One region of the Herbaspirillum sp. C7C2 genome, then DNA from elsewhere that is predicted to be linked to it. Evidence: predicted binding sites of a transcription regulator. Region 1 holds the regulator's gene; each other region holds the start of a gene.

Region 1 (4,402 bases):
ACAACATCCGCGCCGTGCTGGAGCTGCGCCAGGAGGACGGCAAGCCGCTCTCGCGCGATGAAATCGAGGGCCGCCTGAACAACCTGCTGCATGAACTGCAGATCGAAAAGCTGCGCGAGAGCCAGGCACTGTCGCTCTCCGGTGGCGAACGCCGCCGCGTGGAAATCGCCCGCGCACTGGCCACCGATCCGCGCTTCGTGCTGCTGGACGAACCGTTTGCCGGTATCGACCCGATTGCCGTGATCGAAATCCAGCGCATCGTGCGCTTCCTCAAGGAACGCGGCATCGGCGTGCTCATCACCGACCACAACGTGCGGGAAACCCTGGGTATCTGCGACCGCGCCTACATCATCAACCAGGGCACGGTGCTGGCCAGCGGTAACCCGGAAGAGATCATCGCCAACGAATCGGTGCGCCGCGTATACCTGGGCGAACACTTCCGCATGTAGCACCCGCCGTCCATCGGCCACACAACGGTATTGCAACCAGCGGGCCACGCCGCTCCCAGAAAGACAGATGAAACAGTCGCTCCAGTTACGTACCTCGCAGCACCTCGCATTGACGCCGCAACTGCAGCAGTCGATCAGGCTGTTGCAACTGTCGACGCTGGAACTGCACCAGGAACTGGAACAGATCCTGTCCGACAATCCCCTGCTCGAACGCCTGGACGACGCTCTCGACAATTCGGTGCGCCTGTTGGCCGATGGCGCGGTCTCTTCCGCGCCCTCCACCGGAGTGGCCGAGCCCGCTGGCGACAGCGGCAACGAAGCAGCCCCCTCCGCTACTGATGGCGAAGCCAGTTTCGACTATCAGGACAACAGCCCCGAGAGCGGTGTCAGTGGCGAATCCGACTGGAGCTTCGACGACGTGGCACGCAGTGGCAAATCGCCCGACGACGACGATGCCCGCCCGCAACTGGAAGCGCATGAGCTGACCCTGCGCGAACACCTGCTGGAACAGATACGGGTCACCGCCCGCACACACCGCGACCGTGCGCTGCTGGAACTGCTCACCGATGCGCTGGACGAAAGCGGTTACCTGGAGGAACCGCTGGAAGACATCCTGGCGCGCCTGCCGGAAGAGCTGGGCGTTGACTTGGAAGAACTGTCGATCTCGCTGAAGCTGCTGCAGAGCCTGGACCCGGCCGGGGTGGGTGCGCGTAGTGCCGGTGAATGTCTGGCACTGCAGATCCGCCGCCTGCCCAAGGTGCCCTTCGTCACCCGCAAGCTTGCCTTGAGGATTGTCGAGGATTACCTGCCGCTATTCGCACAGCGCGATTTCAACAAGATCAAGAAGGCTCTCGATTGCGATGACGAGGACCTGCGCGAAGCACAGGCGGTGATCCGTCAGTGCCGTCCGCATCCGGGTGCCGAATTCGCGCGCGATGCTTCGGACTACGTGGTGCCGGACGTGATTGTCAAACAGACAAAGAACGGCTGGCAGGTCATGCTCAACCATGAGGTCATGCCCAAGCTGCGCGTCAATGCAATGTATGCGAGTGCGCTCAAGCAGGCCAAGGGCGAAGGATCGCTGTCGTCGCAGTTGCAGGAAGCTAAGTGGCTCATCAAGAACATGCGGCAACGTTTCGATACAATTTTGCGAGTCGCGCAGGCTATTGTCGAACGTCAAAGAAACTTCTTTTCACATGGCGCAGTGGCCATGCGGCCCCTTGTGCTGCGTGAAATTGCTGATACACTGGGTCTACACGAGAGCACAATCTCTCGCGTGACAACTCAAAAATACATGCTCACGCCGCACGGCATGTTCGAGTTGAAGTACTTCTTCGGTAGCCACGTCGCGACTGAAACCGGAGGCGAAGCCTCCTCCACCGCGATACGGGCGCTGATCAAACAGTTGATAGGAGCCGAAAACCCGCAGACCCCATTATCCGATAGCAAGATTGCGGATATGCTGGCAGAACAAGGCATGGTGGTCGCGCGACGCACAGTCGCCAAATACCGCGAAGTGTTGAAGATTCCGCCAGTCAATCTCCGCAAGTCCCTCTGAGCTTTCCTCAGTTTTTCTGTAGCAGTACCGTTGCTGTGTTCAGGCAAGCATCCCTACCTGGTGCCCATGCCATCCGACACGAAGACCGTGCCCGTGGTACAGCAGCTGTAGACGATGCATCGCACGAACCTCCAGTGACCTCACGATAGGAGTCTTGTATGAATCTGACCATCAGTGGACACCACCTCGAACTGACCCCCGCCATCCGGGAATACGTGCAAAGCAAGCTGGCCCGTATCAAGCGCCATTTCGACAACGTGATCGACGTCAGCGTGATCCTGAGCGTAGATAAACTCACAGAAAAGGAAAAGCGCCAAAAAGCGGAAATCAACGTCCACATCAAGGGGAAGGATCTACATGCGGAAAGCATTGCGCACGACCTCTATGCCGCTATTGATGCCCTGATCGACAAGCTCGACCGCCAGGTCATCAAGCACAAGGACCGCTTGCAGGAGCATCACTCCATGGCCAAGCGTCTGCCCGACGATACCCCCGCTGATGCAGTGGCTGGCGCGGCATAAGACAAGGATTCAGGACCATTCCTGCCGGCGGGTGCGCAACGACAGCGTGACGCATAAGGTGGGAATCTCATGAGGAAGGGGCGCGCAAGCGCCCTTTTTCATTTTGCGGCGCCGGGGCCGGTTTCATTTCCTGTGGCAAACAGTGATCCCGCGTCCATCATCGCCGCTGTTCTCCCGAAGCGGCTCGCAATGAGACTTGAAGAGGCTCCTCCCGCCCTCATCTTGGTGGCAAGGTCCAAAGCGGAAATCGTATAAATGATTTCCACCAAGCAATGCCGGACGACACCCCAACCACGCCGCAACCCTGCCGACTTCAACGCGAGCGGCGGCTTTTCCCTATAATGTCGGCAATCCCATTTTTAAAGGCATAGCCATGAGCGACGTCCAATCCTGGATCAAAGAAACCGTGACCCAAAACCCTGTCGTGCTGTTCATGAAGGGAACCGCCCAGTTCCCGCAATGCGGCTTCTCCGGCAAGGCCATCCAGCTGCTCAAGGCCAGCGGCGCCGAGAACATCGTCACCGTCAATGTGCTGGAAAGCGCCGATGTGCGTCAGGGCATCAAGGAATATTCGAACTGGCCAACCATTCCCCAGCTGTACGTGAAGGGTGAATTCGTCGGCGGCTCGGACATCATGAGCGAAATGTACGCCTCGGGCGAACTGCAGACCCTGATCAAGGGCTAAACCCGGCGCATCGCTGCCCCGCTCCGGTTTCTCTCGTGAGTTCCACTTCCAGTCCGCCACGCCAGCGCCTGATCGTCGCCATCACCGGTGCGACCGGCGCGATCTATGGCGTGCGCCTGCTGCAGCACCTGCGCAAGCATGGTCAGGTGGAAACCCATCTGATGATTTCCGAAGCCGGCGTGCTCAATCTGCACCAGGAACTGGACATGCGGCGCAAGGACGTCGAAGCCCTGGCCGACGTGGTGCATCATGTGCGCGACGTCGGTGCCTGCATCGCCAGCGGCTCCTTCGCCTCCACCGGCATGGTGGTGGCGCCCTGTTCGATGAAAACCCTGGCCGCCGTGGCGCATGGTCTCTCCGACAACCTCATCACCCGTGCTGCCGACGTGGTCCTGAAAGAACGTCGTCGCCTGGTACTGATGGTGCGCGAAACGCCCTTCAACCTGGCCCACCTGCGCAACATGACCGCCGTGACCGAGATGGGCGGCGTGATCTTCCCGCCGCTGCCCGGTTTCTACCAGCGCCCAGCCTCGATGGAAGAAATGGTCGATCACACCCTCGGGCGCGTGCTGGACATGTTCGGGATTTCGCTGCAGCTCACCCCTGAATGGCGGGGTATGAAGGGCGAGGCAGACTGAGCGAGTGGCAGCAGAACGGTCAATAAAAAATGCGCCGCGGGTTTCCCGACGGCGCATTCTTTCTTAAGCGCTGACCGCTCAACCCCGCCCGATATAGGGCATCTTGGTCGCCATCACCGTCATGAACTGCACATTGGCATCCAGCGGCAGGCTGTCCATGTAGAGGATGGCCTTGGCCACGTGCTCGGCGTCCATGGTCGGTTCGACCTTGGTGGAGCCGTCGGCCTGCAAGGTGCCTTTCTTCATCAGCGTGGTCATGTCGGTGGAGGCATTGCCGATGTCGATCTGGCCGCAGGCGATGTCATAGGCGCGACCATCCAGCGAAGTGGCCTTGGTCAGGCCCGTGATGGCATGCTTGGTGGCCGTATAGGAGGCCGAGAACGGACGCGGCGCATGGGCCGAGATAGAGCCGTTGTTGATGATGCGGCCACCACGCGGGGATTGCTCCTTCATGACGCGGAAGGCTTCCTGGGTACACAGGAAAACACCGGTCAGGTTGATGTCCACCGCTGCCTTCCACTGCTCCACGCTCAACTCCTCCAGCGATACCG
Region 2 (4,402 bases), on a different contig from region 1:
ATCACCTTCAGTCCCACCATGTCGCACATGCGGCGGATCTGGCGCTTCTTGCCTTCGCGCAGGGTGAAGCGCAACTGGTCTTCGTTCTGCCAGGCCACCTTGGCCGGACGCAGCGGCTTGCCGTCCATGATCAGGCCGTGGTTCAGGCGCTTGAGATCGGATTCGGGAAGCTTGCCGGGGCGGGTGTATTGCACCCGCACCAGATATTCCTTGTCGACCGCCGAATCTTCGCCGATCAGTTGCTTGGCGATGCGGCCATCCTGGGTCAGTACCAGCAGGCCGACCGAGTCGATGTCCAGTCGCCCGGCCGGTACCAGGCTCTTCAGCTGGCGCGGATGGTAGCGCATGTCGGTCTGGTCTTCGACCCAGCGGGATTGCTCGTTGACCAGCACCACGGCGGGCTTGTAGCCGTCCTCGGCCTGGCCGCTGACATAGCCCATGGGCTTGTTGAGCAGGATGGTCACGCGCTGTGCCTGTTCGGCGCTGGCCTGGCGTTCCACGGTCACCTTCTGGTGCGGCAACACCTTGCTGCCCAGCACCGATACCACCACGCCATCGACCCGCACCCAGCCCTTTTCTATCCATTCGTCGGCCTCGCGGCGCGAGCACAGGCCGAGTTCGGACATGCGTTTGGAAAGTCGTACGGGTTCAGTCATGGGAATTGCCTTGCGAAAAACGGGGAGCCGGCCAGCGGCGAGGGTGAGATTGTAAGGCCGGCAGGGCCGGCGCGCCAGACTGGCGGCGGCCCTGCCGGTACCGGCGAGGTCAGATGCGCAGGGTCTGCAGGAGTTCGGTTTCCAGCAGGATCTGGTTGCGCGGCTGGGACAGCCCGGGGCCGTCGATCAGGAACACGTCTTCCACCCGCTCGCCCAGGGTCATCACCTTGGCGGTGTGCAGGTTGATCCGGTACTTGGCCAGGACGTTGGAGATCGAATACAGCAGGCCGGCGCGGTCATTGGCCGAGACCGACAGCAGGTAGTACTGGCCGCGTTCGTCCGGGCGCAGGTCCACCGATGGATTGACCGGGAAGGTGCGCGACAGCCGCGACAGGCGGGCCTTGGATGGCGGCGGCAACGGCTGGTCCGACTGCAGCAGGGCGCCCAGTTCGTGTTCGATCAGGTTGATGATGTCGCGGTAGTTCTTGGCGAACACCGGGGCATTGATCAGGAAGGCATCCAGTGCGTAGTTGTTGCGGGTGGTGTGGATCTTGGCATCGAAGATGCTGAAGCTTTTTTCATCGAAATAGCTGCAGATGCGCGCGAACAGGTCGGGGCGGTCGGGCGTGTAGACCGCCACCTGCACGCCTTCGCCGATGGGCGCCAGGCGGCAGCGCACCAGCGGCACCCCGGTATCGACCTTGTCGTAGAAACAGCGCGTCTGCCAGGCGATGTCGGAGGCGTCGTGGCGCAGGAAGTAGGCCACATCCAGCTGCTTCCAGAGCTGTTCGTGGGCGTCGGCCGGCAGACCATAGAGGCGCAGCGTCTTGATGGCTTCCTGCTGGGTGTTCTTGAGCTCGCGGTCGGCCGAGGGTGCTTCGCCGCCCAGCACGCGCAGGGTCATGCGGTAGAGGTCTTCCAGCAGCTTGCCCTTCCAGGCGTTCCATACCTTCGGGCTGGTGCCGCGGATGTCGGCCACGGTCAGCAGGTAGAGTGCGGTCAGGTGGCGTTCGTCCTTGACCAGCTGGGCGAAGGCGGTGATGACGTCGGGGTCGGACATGTCCTGCTTCTGCGCCACATGCGACATGGCCAGGTGCTGTTCGACCAGGAACACGATGAGCTCGGTATTCTCTTCGGAGATGCCATGCTGCAGGCAGAAGGCCCGCGCATCGGCCATGCCCAGCTTGGAGTGATCACCGCCGCGCCCCTTGGCGATGTCGTGGAACAGGGCGGCGACGTACAGCACCCAGGGCTGGCCGAAGTTGGCCATCAGCTGGCTGCAGAAGGGGTATTCGTGGGCATGCTCGCTCATGGTGAAGCGGCGTACGTTGCGCACTACCATCAGGATGTGCTGATCCACCGTGTAGACGTGGAACAGGTCGTGCTGCATCTGTCCGACGATCTGGCGGAAATTGGGCAGGTAGCGACCCAGCACGCTGGTTGCGTTCATTCCGCGCAGGGCATGGGTGATGCCGCGCTTGCTCTGGATGATCTGCATGAACAGCCGATGGTTGTGCGGATCGTTGCGGAAGGCATTGTCGATCTTGAAGCGCGCATGCCACAGCGCGCGCATGGTGCGGGCCGACATGTCCTTGAGCTCGGGATGCTCGGAAAGCACCAGGAACACCTCCAGCATGGCCGAGGGAGTGTCTTCGAAGACCTTGTCGTGGGCGATGTCGAGGAAGCCGTTGACCTCATTGAAGCGCTCGTTGATCTGGCGTGGCACCGCCTGCTGCGGGAACAGGTGGGCTTCGATGTTCTGCAGCAGGATGGTGTTCAACTGGGTCACCGCCTTGGCGGCCCAGTAGTAGCGCTGCATCAGGTATTCGCTGGCGCGGCGGGTATCGGTGGTCTTGAAGCCGAAGGTTTCGGCCAGTTGCGTCTGGATGTCGAACACCAGCCGGTCTTCGCGGCGGTCGGTGAGGATGTGCAGACGGATGCGGATGTCCTTGAAGGCGCGTTCCTTCTGGCGCAATTGCCGTGCCTCGGTAGAGGTCAGCATGCCGTGCTCGGCCAGTTCGCCCCAGGAATTGCCCAGGCCGGCCGCCTTGGCCACCCACAGGATCACCTGCAGGTCGCGCAGCCCGCCGGGGCTTTCCTTGCAGTTGGGTTCCAGGCTGTAGGGGGTATCTTCATATTTCACGTGGCGCTGGCGCATTTCCAGGGTCTTGGCCTGGAAGAAGGCCAGCGGGTCGAGCGCGGCGTGGTAGCGCTCCTGCAGGCGCTTGAAGAGGGCCCGGTTGCCGGTGACCAGACGGGCTTCCAGCAGGCTGGTCTGGACCGTGATGTCGGCCGCCGATTCGTCCAGGCATTCGTCGATGGTGCGGATGCTGTGGCCGATTTCCAGGCCGATGTCCCAGAACAGTTGCACCAGCGATTCCAGCTTTTCCTTCTTGGCGGCGTCCGGTGCCTGGTCCAGCAGGATCAGTACATCCACGTCCGAATGCGGGAACAGTTCGCCACGGCCATAGCCGCCCACGGCCACCAGCGCGGCATTGCCGGACATGCCCAGTTCTTCCCAGGCCTTGGTCAGCGCTTCATCGACATTGCGGCGCAATTGCGCCAGCAGTTGCTCGGTCTTGTGATTGGACTGGAACACATCGATGGCTTGCTGGCGCGCGGCCTTGAGCTGTTTCTTGAGCGTGATGGCGAGAGTGGGCATCGGTGGATTCGATCAAAGGAGGCAGGGCGCGGGGGGAGCGCCAACAACGGACGGGGCCGCATCCCCATGCGGCCCCGAGCCCTTAGCAGGTTTCATGCCGGAAACTGCGGGCGGGGCAGGTGGCGTCACCGTTGCTTGCCCCGCCATCGTTCGCTCAGGCCGCGGCAGCGACCTGGTTCTGGATGAAGGCCGGCGGCGCCGGCATGCCGGGCGAGACGGTCAGCACCTCGAAACCGGTCTCGGTGACCAGGACGGTGTGTTCCCACTGCGCCGACAGGCTACGGTCCTTGGTTTTGATGGTCCAGCCGTCGCCCATCTCGCGGATTTCGCGGCGGCCGGCGTTGATCATGGGTTCGACGGTGAAGATCATGCCGGCTTCCAGCTTTTCCAGGGTGCCGGGGCGGCCATAGTGCAGCACCTGCGGCTCTTCGTGGAAGACCTTGCCGATGCCGTGGCCGCAGAACTCGCGCACCACGCTATAGCCGGCCTTTTCGGCATGCTGCTGGATGACGTGGCCGATGTCGCCCAGGTGGGCGCCCGGCTTGATCTTGGAGATGCCCAGCCACATGCATTCGTAGGTGATCTCGGTGAGGCGGCGCGCCAGGATGGAGGGCTCGCCCAGGAAGAACATGCGGCTGGTGTCGCCGTGGTAGCCGTCCTTGATGATGGTGACGTCGATGTTGAGCACGTCGCCGTTCTTCATCACCTTGTCGCCGGGGATGCCGTGGCAGATCACGTCATTGAGCGAGGTGCAGATGGCTTTGGGGTAGGGGGTGTAGCCGGGAGGGCAGTAATTGAGCGGGGCCGGGATGCTGCCTTGTACATTGGTCATGTACTCGTGGCAGAGGCGGTCGATCTCGCCGGTGGTCACGCCGGGCTTCACGAAGGGGGTGATGTAGTCCAGCACCTCGGCGGCCAGGCGGCCGGCCACGCGCATGCCTTCGATGTCTTCGGCGGTCTTGATGGTGATATTGCCCATGATGAATCGCAATTCGCTAGAAAATCGTCAAGTCGGGATTATAGACGACGAGGGTGTTTTCTGTTTTGCCGGCCATGGTGGCGGGCTGGATGGCAATTCGGGGTG
Region 3 (4,402 bases), on a different contig from region 1:
CCCGCAATCCCGCCATGACACCGCGCGAGCTTGAATTCATGGCACAACAGGCCAGTTGTGACTTCGTGATCTATTTCAAGGTCGGCAAGCAACCGCTGGGCGTGATCGAAGTGGACGGGGGCTTGCACCATGGCCAGCAACAGGGCGAACGTGACGCGCTCAAGAACAGCATCCTGCGCAAGAGCGGTATCGATCTGCTGCGCCTGCAGACCATCGATAGTGATATCGAGGCCAGGCTGGGCAGGTTCCTCGCGCAGTGGGTGGATGCCGAGGCGGCTACCGGCGAAACTACACCACCGCCGGCCGCGCCAGCGGCGCTTCATTGAGCGCATCGCGGATGACCTCCAGCGCGTGCTGGATATCGTGGCGGTTGGCCACGCCGCCGATACAGACCCGTACTGCCTGTTCCGGCGCGGCCCCTACGGCAAAGGCGTCGCTGGCCACCACGCCGATGCCGGAGGAGCGCATCTGGGCGGCGAAGCTGGCGGCCTGCCAGCCGCCGCGCAGCTTGATCCAGAGATGGAAGGCCTCGGCTTCGGAGGCGTAGCTGTGCGGGGGCAGGATACGGGCCGCGATCTTCTGGCGGGCCATGGATTCCTTGCGGATGTTGGCCAGCGCCAGGTCGGCCACGCCATCGCGTATCCAGTGCGTGGCCAGGGTCGAGGTGATGGGCGAGGCCATCACCGTGGTGGCCCGTAGCGAGGCGGTGAGGCGTGCCGCCGAGTGGGTGTCCGGCGCCACCATGTAGGCGATGCGCAAACCGGCGCCCACGCTCTTGGCCAGGCCGGTGACGTAGAAGGTCAGTTCACTGCCCAGGCTGGCAATGGCCGGCGGGGTCGAGCGCGGCAGGAAGCCATAGGCGTCGTCCTCGATGATGGCGACTTCGTAGTGGCGGGCGATATCCACCAGCGCCTGGCGCCGTGACAGCGAGGTGGTGCAGGTGGTGGGGTTCAACAGCGTCGGATTGCAGTACAGGGCCTTGGGCGCGTATTGCGCGCAGGCGCCGGCAAAGGCGACGGCGTCGATGCCTTCGTTGTCCATCGGCAAGCCCACCAGCTTGATGCCCAGTTGCCCGGCCAGGGCACGCAGGCCAGGGTAGGTCACGTCTTCACAGCACAGCACGCCACCGGGGCCGACCAGCATGGTCAGGATCGCCAGCAACGCGCATTGCGCGCCGGGGGTGACCAGCACCCGTTCCGGTTCCACCACCAGCCCGCGCCGGCGCAGCCACAGGGCGCCGGCCTCGCGGTCTTCGGGCGAGCCGCCGAAGTCCTGGTAACGCATCAGGTCGCGCAGCCTGCCGTTGACCTTGCTCCATCCTGCCTGCATCAGTTCCACCAGTTCCGGCGACTCCGGCTCGGGCGGCATGTTCATGGACATGTCCACGTTGGGCCGTCCCTCGGTCACGCGGGGGATGCGCGGGCGCCGCTTGCCGCAGACAAAGGTGCCGCGTCCCACCACCGAATCGACCAGTCCGCGCCGGTGCGCTTCTGTATACGCCCGGGCCACCGTGGTGAAGTCCAGGTCCAGCGCTTCGGCCAGCTTGCGCTGCGGCGGCAGGCGCTGCTCGGCCTGCAGGTGGCCGGTGGCGACATCCTCGGCGATGGCATTGGCGATGGCCAGATAGAGCGGGCCGCTGCCCTTCTTCAGTTTGGGGACCCACATGGTGCTGTTCTTCGGCATGACGATTCCTTGGTCGGCGTTCCTGGGGGCTCCCGATCCTTTCCGATCTCTCCTGAGCTTGCCCGGATTCAATATTGACTGCATCGGCAGGCGTCATTGAATGCAATTTGTATTCCATCCAATGCAGCCCCCAGGCGGCTCTCGCTGCACCGCCTTGTGTCATCGGAGACGGCGTGCCTGCACCAAGGTAAAACACGTCGCTACTCCAGAGTGCATGCGGGTTTGCGCGATTGTATGGAGCGATTGAATGGATTGCTGCACGGGCGCTGAAAAGCCCGTCGGGAAGGTCCCCCCGGGAAGCCGCGAGCGTGCTGGAAGCCGGATCGGCGGCCAGCGATTGACGGGATTTTCATGCAGTCAATTCACGCATTGACGGGGCATTGTTGGCACGCGTGATGCATTCAATGCCAGCGTCGCGGCAACGTCGCCGGACCACTTCCACAAGTGACCACCCACAGCAATCAAGAGGAGTCTCACCATGCCCGCAGTCACCAAAGCAGCCCACGCCCCCGGCGATTTCCTGGTGGATTATGAAGAGAAGGTATTCGAAGACGTCAAAGCCCAGCCGGGTGAAAAAGCGCTGGTGACCTTCCATACCGTGGCCTTCGAAGGTTCGATCGGTTTCGTCAACCTGTTGCAGGCCACGCGTCTGAAGCGCAAGGGTTTCGAAACCTCCATCCTGCTGTACGGCCCGGGTGTGACGCTGGGCGTGCAGCGTGGCTTCCCCACCCTGGGCGATGAAGCCTTCCCCGGCCACCAGAACTTCAACAAGCAGATCGTCAAGTTCATGGAAGAGGGCGGCAAGGTCTATGCCTGCCGCTTCGCCCTGCAGGCTCTGTACGGCCACGGCGAGCCCTCGCTGATCCCGGGCATCCGTCCGATCAACCCGCTGGATGTGCTGGACCTGGTGTTGCTGCATCGTCGCGACAACGCCTTCATCCTCGACACCTGGACCCTGTAAGCGGAAGGGCGGCCCATGAGCATCAACAAGAGAACGGTACGGGCGGCGGCGGTGCAGATCGCGCCCGACCTCGATAGTGCCGACGGCACCGTGGCCAAGGTCTGCCAGGCCATCGCCGACGCCGCTGCGCAAGGCGCGCAGCTGGTGGTGTTTCCGGAAACCTTCGTTCCTTACTATCCGTACTTTTCGTTCGTGCGGCCGCCCTTTGCGTCCGGGCCTGAGCACCTGCTGCTCTACGAGCGCGCCGTCGAGGTGCCGGGTCCGGTCACCCAGGCCGTGTCGGCTGCGGCACGCCAGCATGGCACGGTGGTCGTGCTGGGTGTCAATGAACGCGACCACGGCACGCTCTACAACACGCAACTGGTGTTCGATGCCGATGGCGAGCTGGTCCTGAAACGCCGCAAGATCACGCCGACCTATCACGAGCGCATGATCTGGGGCCAGGGCGACGCCAGCGGCCTGAAGGTCGTGCCCACTGCCGTGGGGCGCCTGGGTGCGCTGGCCTGCTGGGAACACTACAACCCGCTGGCACGCTACAGCCTGATGGCGCAGCACGAGGAAATCCACTGCGCGCAATTCCCCGGCTCCATGGTCGGCCAGATCTTTGCCGACCAGATGGAAGTCACCATCCGTCATCACGCCCTGGAAGCGGGCTGCTTCGTCATCAATGCCACCGGCTGGCTGACCGATGAGCAGATCGCCGCCATCGAACCCGATCCCAAGGCGCAGAAGGCGCTGCGCGGCGGCTGCTGTACCGCCATCGTCTCGCCGGAGGGCAAGCTGCTGGCCGAGCCACTGCGCAGCGGCGAAGGCATCCTGGTGGCCGATCTCGATATGGAACTGGTCACCAAGCGCAAGCGCATGATGGATTCGGTGGGCCACTACGCGCGCCCGGAACTATTGCACCTGGTGATCGATGATCGCCGTACTTCCCCCATGTCTTCCCTGTTCCCGGCGGAACAGTCTTCTCCTGTCATCCCATCTTCCGCGAGGCCACATCATGCAGACAGCCGTCATCCAGTTGCATCCCCAGCGTTCGAGCCGCAAGGCGCCCATGGAACTGATCTCGGAGCTGCAATCCTTAGGGCTGCGTCTTGACGATCCCACTGCCGGCGCGCAAAGCCGGCGCGGCGGGGCAGGGCCGTCCGACCACAAGGCGGTGACGGTCGACGGCCATACCGTGATGATCCCGGTGCATACGGCCGGCTCCTGGTCCTCGCCCTATGTGGCCACGCAACCGGGCGCGGATGGCGCCTCGCGCATCCTGCGCGACGGCGTCGAGGTGGGGGTGGTGTCCTTCCCGCGCCAGCCGCGCTTCTACAAGATGCAGACCTTCGATGGCATCCCCTACGGCAAGATCGCCACGCTGCACGGCGCCGACGTGCTGGCCACTACCATCCTGCAGAGCTGCATCCGCTATGAGAGCCGGCGCAAGTCCTGCCAGTTCTGCGCCATCGGCCAGTCGCTGGCGGCCGGCCGCACCATCCTGCGCAAGACCCCCGAGCAACTGGGCGAGGTGGCGCGGGCCGCGGTGCTGCTGGATGGCGTCAAGCACATGGTGATGACCACCGGTACGCCCAACGCCACCGACCGTGGCGCGCAGATCCTGTGCGAGAGCGCTTTCGGCGTGAAGTCGGCGGTGAACCTGCCGATCCAGGGGCAGTGCGAGCCGCCCGATGACGATGCCTGGTTCCGCCGCATGCACGACGCCGGCATCGATACCCTGGGCATGCATCTGGAAGCGGTCACCCCCGAAGT
Region 4 (4,402 bases), on a different contig from region 1:
TCGCTGGCGCCGAAGACGCGTTCCACGCCCAGGTAGATGTTTTCATAGCAGGTCAGCCAGGGCAGCAGCGAATGGTTCTGGAACACCACCGCCCGCTCCGGGGCCGGGCCACCGATCTCGCGGTTGGCGCACAGAAGCACGCCGTCGCTGGGCTTGAGCAGGCCGGCAATGAGATTGAGCAGGGTCGACTTGCCGCAGCCGGAATGGCCGATCAGGGTGATGAACTCACCCTTGGCCACCGTCAGGTTGATCTCGCGCAGCGCGTGGAAGTCACCCTTCCTGGTATGGAACACCATCTCCACGCCGTGGATGTCGATGAATTTGCCGTTGATGTTATCCATGATGTGCTCCCGCCTGTTCAGTTGTTGACCTGTTCATAGGTAAAGGCCTTGGCCAGCGCCACCAGCAATTGCTCCAGCACCAGCCCCACCACCCCTATGACGACGATGGCGATGATGATGTGCGGCACGTTCAGGTTGTTCCATTCGTCCCATACCCAGAAGCCGATGCCCACGCCGCCGGTCAGCATCTCGGCGGCCACGATGACCAGCCAGGCGGTGCCGATGGACAGGCGCACGCCCGTCAGCATGTAGGGCAATACCGAGGGGAACAGGATCTTGGTCAGCACCTTCCACTCCGACAGGTTCAGCACGCGCGCCACGTTCATGTAATCCTGCGGCACCCGCTGCACGCCCACGGCGGTGTTGATGATCATCGGCCAGATCGAGCAGATGAAGATCGACCAGATCGCCGCCGGATTGGCCGACTTGAACACCAGCAGCCCGATGGGCAGCCAGGCCAGTGGCGAAACCGGGCGCAGCAGGCTGATGATGGGGCCGAACATGCGCGAGAGGAATTCCACCCGGCCGATGGCAAACCCCAGCGGGATGCCCACCAGCGCCGCCAGGCCGAAGCCCATGCCGACCCGCTGCAGCGAGGCCAGCACGTTCCAGCCTATGCCCTGGTCATTGGGGCTGTTGCGATAGAAGGGATCGGAAAACATCACGCCGGCCTCCTTCAGGGTGACCCATGGCGTGGGGAAACTTGCGGTCTTCATGGCAATGATCTGCCACACCAGTACCAAGAGCGCCACACCCAGGACCGGGGGCACCACCCGCATGAACAGTCCGCCTGCGGCCAGGCGCTTCCTGGCGCTGCGTACCCTGGTCGGGGTGGCAGGTGCCACCGATGCCGGCTGCGCCTGGCTGGCTGCGGCCACTGCTGCGCCCTGGCTGTTGCCGGCGGGCTTGGCGTTATCGCCCATGATGCTTTCCATGACTGCACTCATCGCTTTCCCCTTGCTGATGACACTTCACTGTGACGGCCAGCGCTTTGGCTGCACTGCCTGCGCTGGCCGCCGAGGCTTACACCTTGATCTTGAAGGACTGCGCATAGGCAGCCGGATTCTTGCCGTCCCAGACCACGCCATCGACCAGCTTGGAGCTGCGCATGACTTCCTTGGGCAGGGGCGTCTTGGTCATGGCGGCGGCCTCCTTGTAGAGATCGATCTGGTTCACCGACTTGGCCACGGCGAGGTAGTCCGGATCGCTCTTGAGCAGGCCCCAGCGGCGATGCTGGGTCATGAACCACATGCCGTCCGACAGGAAGGGGAAGTTGACCTGGCCTTCGTCGTAGAACTTCATGTAGTTGGGGTCGTCCCAGGTCTTGCCCAGCCCGTTCTGGTAGCGGCCCAGGATGCGCTGGTCGATCACGTCCTTGCTGGTGTTGACATAGGACTTGTCGGCGATGACCTCGGCCATCTTGTTCTTGTTGGCCAGCGAGGCGTCGATCCATTTGCTGGCGTCCAGGATGGCGGCCATCATGGCGCGGCAGGTATTGGGGTATTTCTGGACGAACTCCAGTGAGGTACCCAGCACCTTTTCCGGGTGGTCCTTCCAGATGTCCTGGGTGGTGATGGCGGTGATGCCCACGCCGTCGACGATGGCGCGATGGCCCCAGGGCTCGCCCACGCAGAAGCCGTCCATGTTGCCCACCCGCATATTGGCCACCATCTGCGGCGGCGGCACGGTGATCACCTTGGCATCCTTCATCGGATGGATGCCGTTGGCGGCCAGCCAGTAATACAGCCACATGGCGTGGGTGCCGGTGGGGAAGGTCTGGGCAAAGGTGTATTCGCGCTTGTCGGTCTGCATCAGCTTGGCCAGCGAAGCGCCATCGACGGCGCCCTTGTCGGCCAGCTTCCTGGATAGCGTGATGGCCTGGCCGTTGTGGTTCAGGCCCATGAGCACGGCCATGTCCTTCTTCTGCCCGCCGATGCCCATCTGCACGCCGTAGATCAGGCCATAGAGCACGTGCGCCGCATCCAGCTCGCCATTAGTCAGCTTGTCGCGCACGCCGGCCCAGGAGGCTTCCTTGCTGGGGACGATCTTGATGCCGTACTTCTTGTCGAAGCCTAGCACCGAGGCCATCACCACCGAAGCGCAGTCGGTCAGGGGAATGAAGCCGATCTTGACCTCTTCCTTTTCCGGTTTGTCCGAACCGGCGGCCCAGGCGCCGCCGCTGGTCAGTCCCAGCATGCCGGTCCCGGCCGCCAGGCCTGCACCCTGTATCAGCTTGCGGCGCTTGCCGTCCACCATGTCGACCGTCCCTGCCGGCGTGGCTGGTTCGATATCTGCGAGCTTGCCTGCCTGGTCCGCCTGAGCGTTGAATTCCATAGCACCCTTCCCCTTGCGTTGCGAATTGACATTGACGAAAGCCATCAACAAAAAAAAGGCGTGTCCCGTCATGGATGACCATGTCGGAAGACGCCTTTGTCCGGGACGATGCGACCGCCGTTGGTCACACCTTCACATCTGTTGCGCACTCTCTGCGCTATGTCGTCAATTCAGCAAAGACTGTGCCAGCGCATGATAATCGCCCGCAAAGCCGCACCCGGCCTGCACTGACGGCGCCATGACCAAGACTCACGACAGGTCCGGCGAGGGGGTTCTCGCACCGTCAACATGAGCTCGGGCCGCACTTCATTTGTGCTTTGCACCAAGTTGGCGGCAAGGCGGAGTGATCAGGTGCCCATTGGGGCCACCGGTGGAGACGGCCCGAGGCGCCCGCCTACCCGGTATTGCCGGGTTTTCCTACAGCATATTGCGACGGGCGCTGATCGCGGGGACAGGGGGGCCGGGCCTATGATGGCTCAGCATCAACGAGCATCATCAAGCAATAACGAGCAACATCGAGCAACAACGAACGACCCGGCGCTTGCACCCTGGCGGGCAAGAACGAATTCAATAACAAAGGAGAACCTCCATGACCCTCGGCACCATCCTGCTCATCGTCCTGATCCTGATCCTGCTCGGCGTGATCCCGGCCTGGCCGCACAGCCGCGGTTGGGGCTATGGTCCCAGCGGTATCGCCGGCACCATCGTCATCATCCTGCTGATCCTGTTGCTGCTCGGGAAGATATAAGACAGGGCGGTAGCAAGGCGGTTGACTCCGCCCTGCTGCCAGCGCCCCTGACGCTTTCCCCGCGACCCTCCCCTCCCGGATGCAAGCCTGATACCATCGGCCTGCGGAAGGGAACACGGCGCGGTCGGTGCCCTGTCACCGACCGCGCCGTTTGCCTTGTGTCCAGCTGGCTTGTTATACGCTGCGGGCACGGCAGATGGCCCATCCCCATGAAGTTTTCGCGTTTGCGTGATGAGGCCTATAACAGATGAAGAACAAATTCCTCGCATCCTCCCTGCCCGTTTGCCTGGCCGCGTTGTCCATGCTGACGGCCGCATCCAGCCACGCCGGCGAGGACAAGCTGGCCAATGGCGATCCAGCCCGCTGGTATCAGAACGCCGACACTCCCAAGGAACGGCTGCGCAATCTCAACCAGGAGACCGCCGCTGCCTACGCCGAGGCATTGGCCGACTGCAAGGCACAGCGTGGCAAGCAGGCCAGCACCTGCCGCAAGGAAGCCGCCGCAGCCCGCAAGGACGATGCGGCGCGCGCCCGCCGCATCTATGACGACTACAAGGCGACAGGCGCCAAGCCGGCCTCCTGAGCCAATGCCGGGTTAGCCTGTAGCCCGGCTGCCTGGCTGCGGGGGTTGCCCCTGCGTCGGCCCCAAGTGCAAGCCACAAATGGAAAACGCCGCAACGATGGACATCGTTGCGGCGTTTGATGCATTCCGTGCGTGCAGGCCTCGATAGCCCGCACGGTGTGGCTGGCAGCGCTGCCAGCCTGGTGTCAGGCCCGTGTTACTTGCCCACCTGGTTACCGATCACGCCACCCACGGCGGCGCCGCCGACGGTACCGATGGCGCTACCACCGGTGAGCACTGCACCGCCCACCGCACCAGCACCTGCACCGATGGCTGTGTTCTTGTCGCGCGCGGACATGTTGCTGCAGCCGGTCATCGCGGAAAAGGCAAAGATGGCTACCGAAGTCACTGCCAGTT

Evidence for each region. The regulator sigma-54, encoded in region 1, starts transcription at its own class of promoters, with help from an activator protein. The targets are predictions, from matches to a motif close to TGGCANGNAANCTGCTTT.
Region 2: the regulator sigma-54 is predicted to act here: its motif matches at 3,401-3,418, upstream of HWE04_RS16545 ([protein-PII] uridylyltransferase).
Region 3: the regulator sigma-54 is predicted to act here: its motif matches at 2,068-2,085, upstream of HWE04_RS05285 (MSMEG_0572/Sll0783 family nitrogen starvation response protein).
Region 4: the regulator sigma-54 is predicted to act here: its motif matches at 2,846-2,863, upstream of HWE04_RS23410 (CmpA/NrtA family ABC transporter substrate-binding protein).

Annotation. Positions count from the first base shown of each region.
Region 1 covers NZ_JABXGI010000016.1:22,737-27,138, reverse strand. The annotation lists gene lptB (LPS export ABC transporter ATP-binding protein) at 1-449, shown strand, start outside; gene HWE04_RS17960 (RNA polymerase factor sigma-54) at 517-2,007, shown strand; gene hpf (ribosome hibernation-promoting factor, HPF/YfiA family) at 2,166-2,528, shown strand; gene grxD (Grx4 family monothiol glutaredoxin) at 2,902-3,213, shown strand; gene HWE04_RS17945 (UbiX family flavin prenyltransferase) at 3,249-3,851, shown strand; gene HWE04_RS17940 (SDR family oxidoreductase) at 3,930-4,402, opposite strand, start outside.
Region 2 covers NZ_JABXGI010000013.1:59,967-64,368, forward strand. The annotation lists gene HWE04_RS16540 (pseudouridine synthase) at 1-656, opposite strand, end outside; gene HWE04_RS16545 ([protein-PII] uridylyltransferase) at 766-3,318, opposite strand; gene map (type I methionyl aminopeptidase) at 3,473-4,297, opposite strand.
Region 3 covers NZ_JABXGI010000002.1:356,231-360,632, reverse strand. The annotation lists gene HWE04_RS05295 (AAA domain-containing protein) at 1-326, shown strand, start outside; gene HWE04_RS05290 (aminotransferase-like domain-containing protein) at 289-1,683, opposite strand; gene HWE04_RS05285 (MSMEG_0572/Sll0783 family nitrogen starvation response protein) at 2,162-2,644, shown strand; gene HWE04_RS05280 (Nit6803 family nitrilase) at 2,660-3,742, shown strand; gene HWE04_RS05275 (MSMEG_0568 family radical SAM protein) at 3,699-4,402, shown strand, end outside.
Region 4 covers NZ_JABXGI010000033.1:10,876-15,277, reverse strand. The annotation lists gene HWE04_RS23420 (ABC transporter ATP-binding protein) at 1-341, opposite strand, end outside; gene ntrB (nitrate ABC transporter permease) at 359-1,288, opposite strand; gene HWE04_RS23410 (CmpA/NrtA family ABC transporter substrate-binding protein) at 1,365-2,675, opposite strand; gene HWE04_RS23405 (DUF3309 family protein) at 3,265-3,423, shown strand; gene HWE04_RS23400 (hypothetical protein) at 3,671-4,006, shown strand; gene HWE04_RS23395 (glycine zipper 2TM domain-containing protein) at 4,203-4,402, opposite strand, start outside.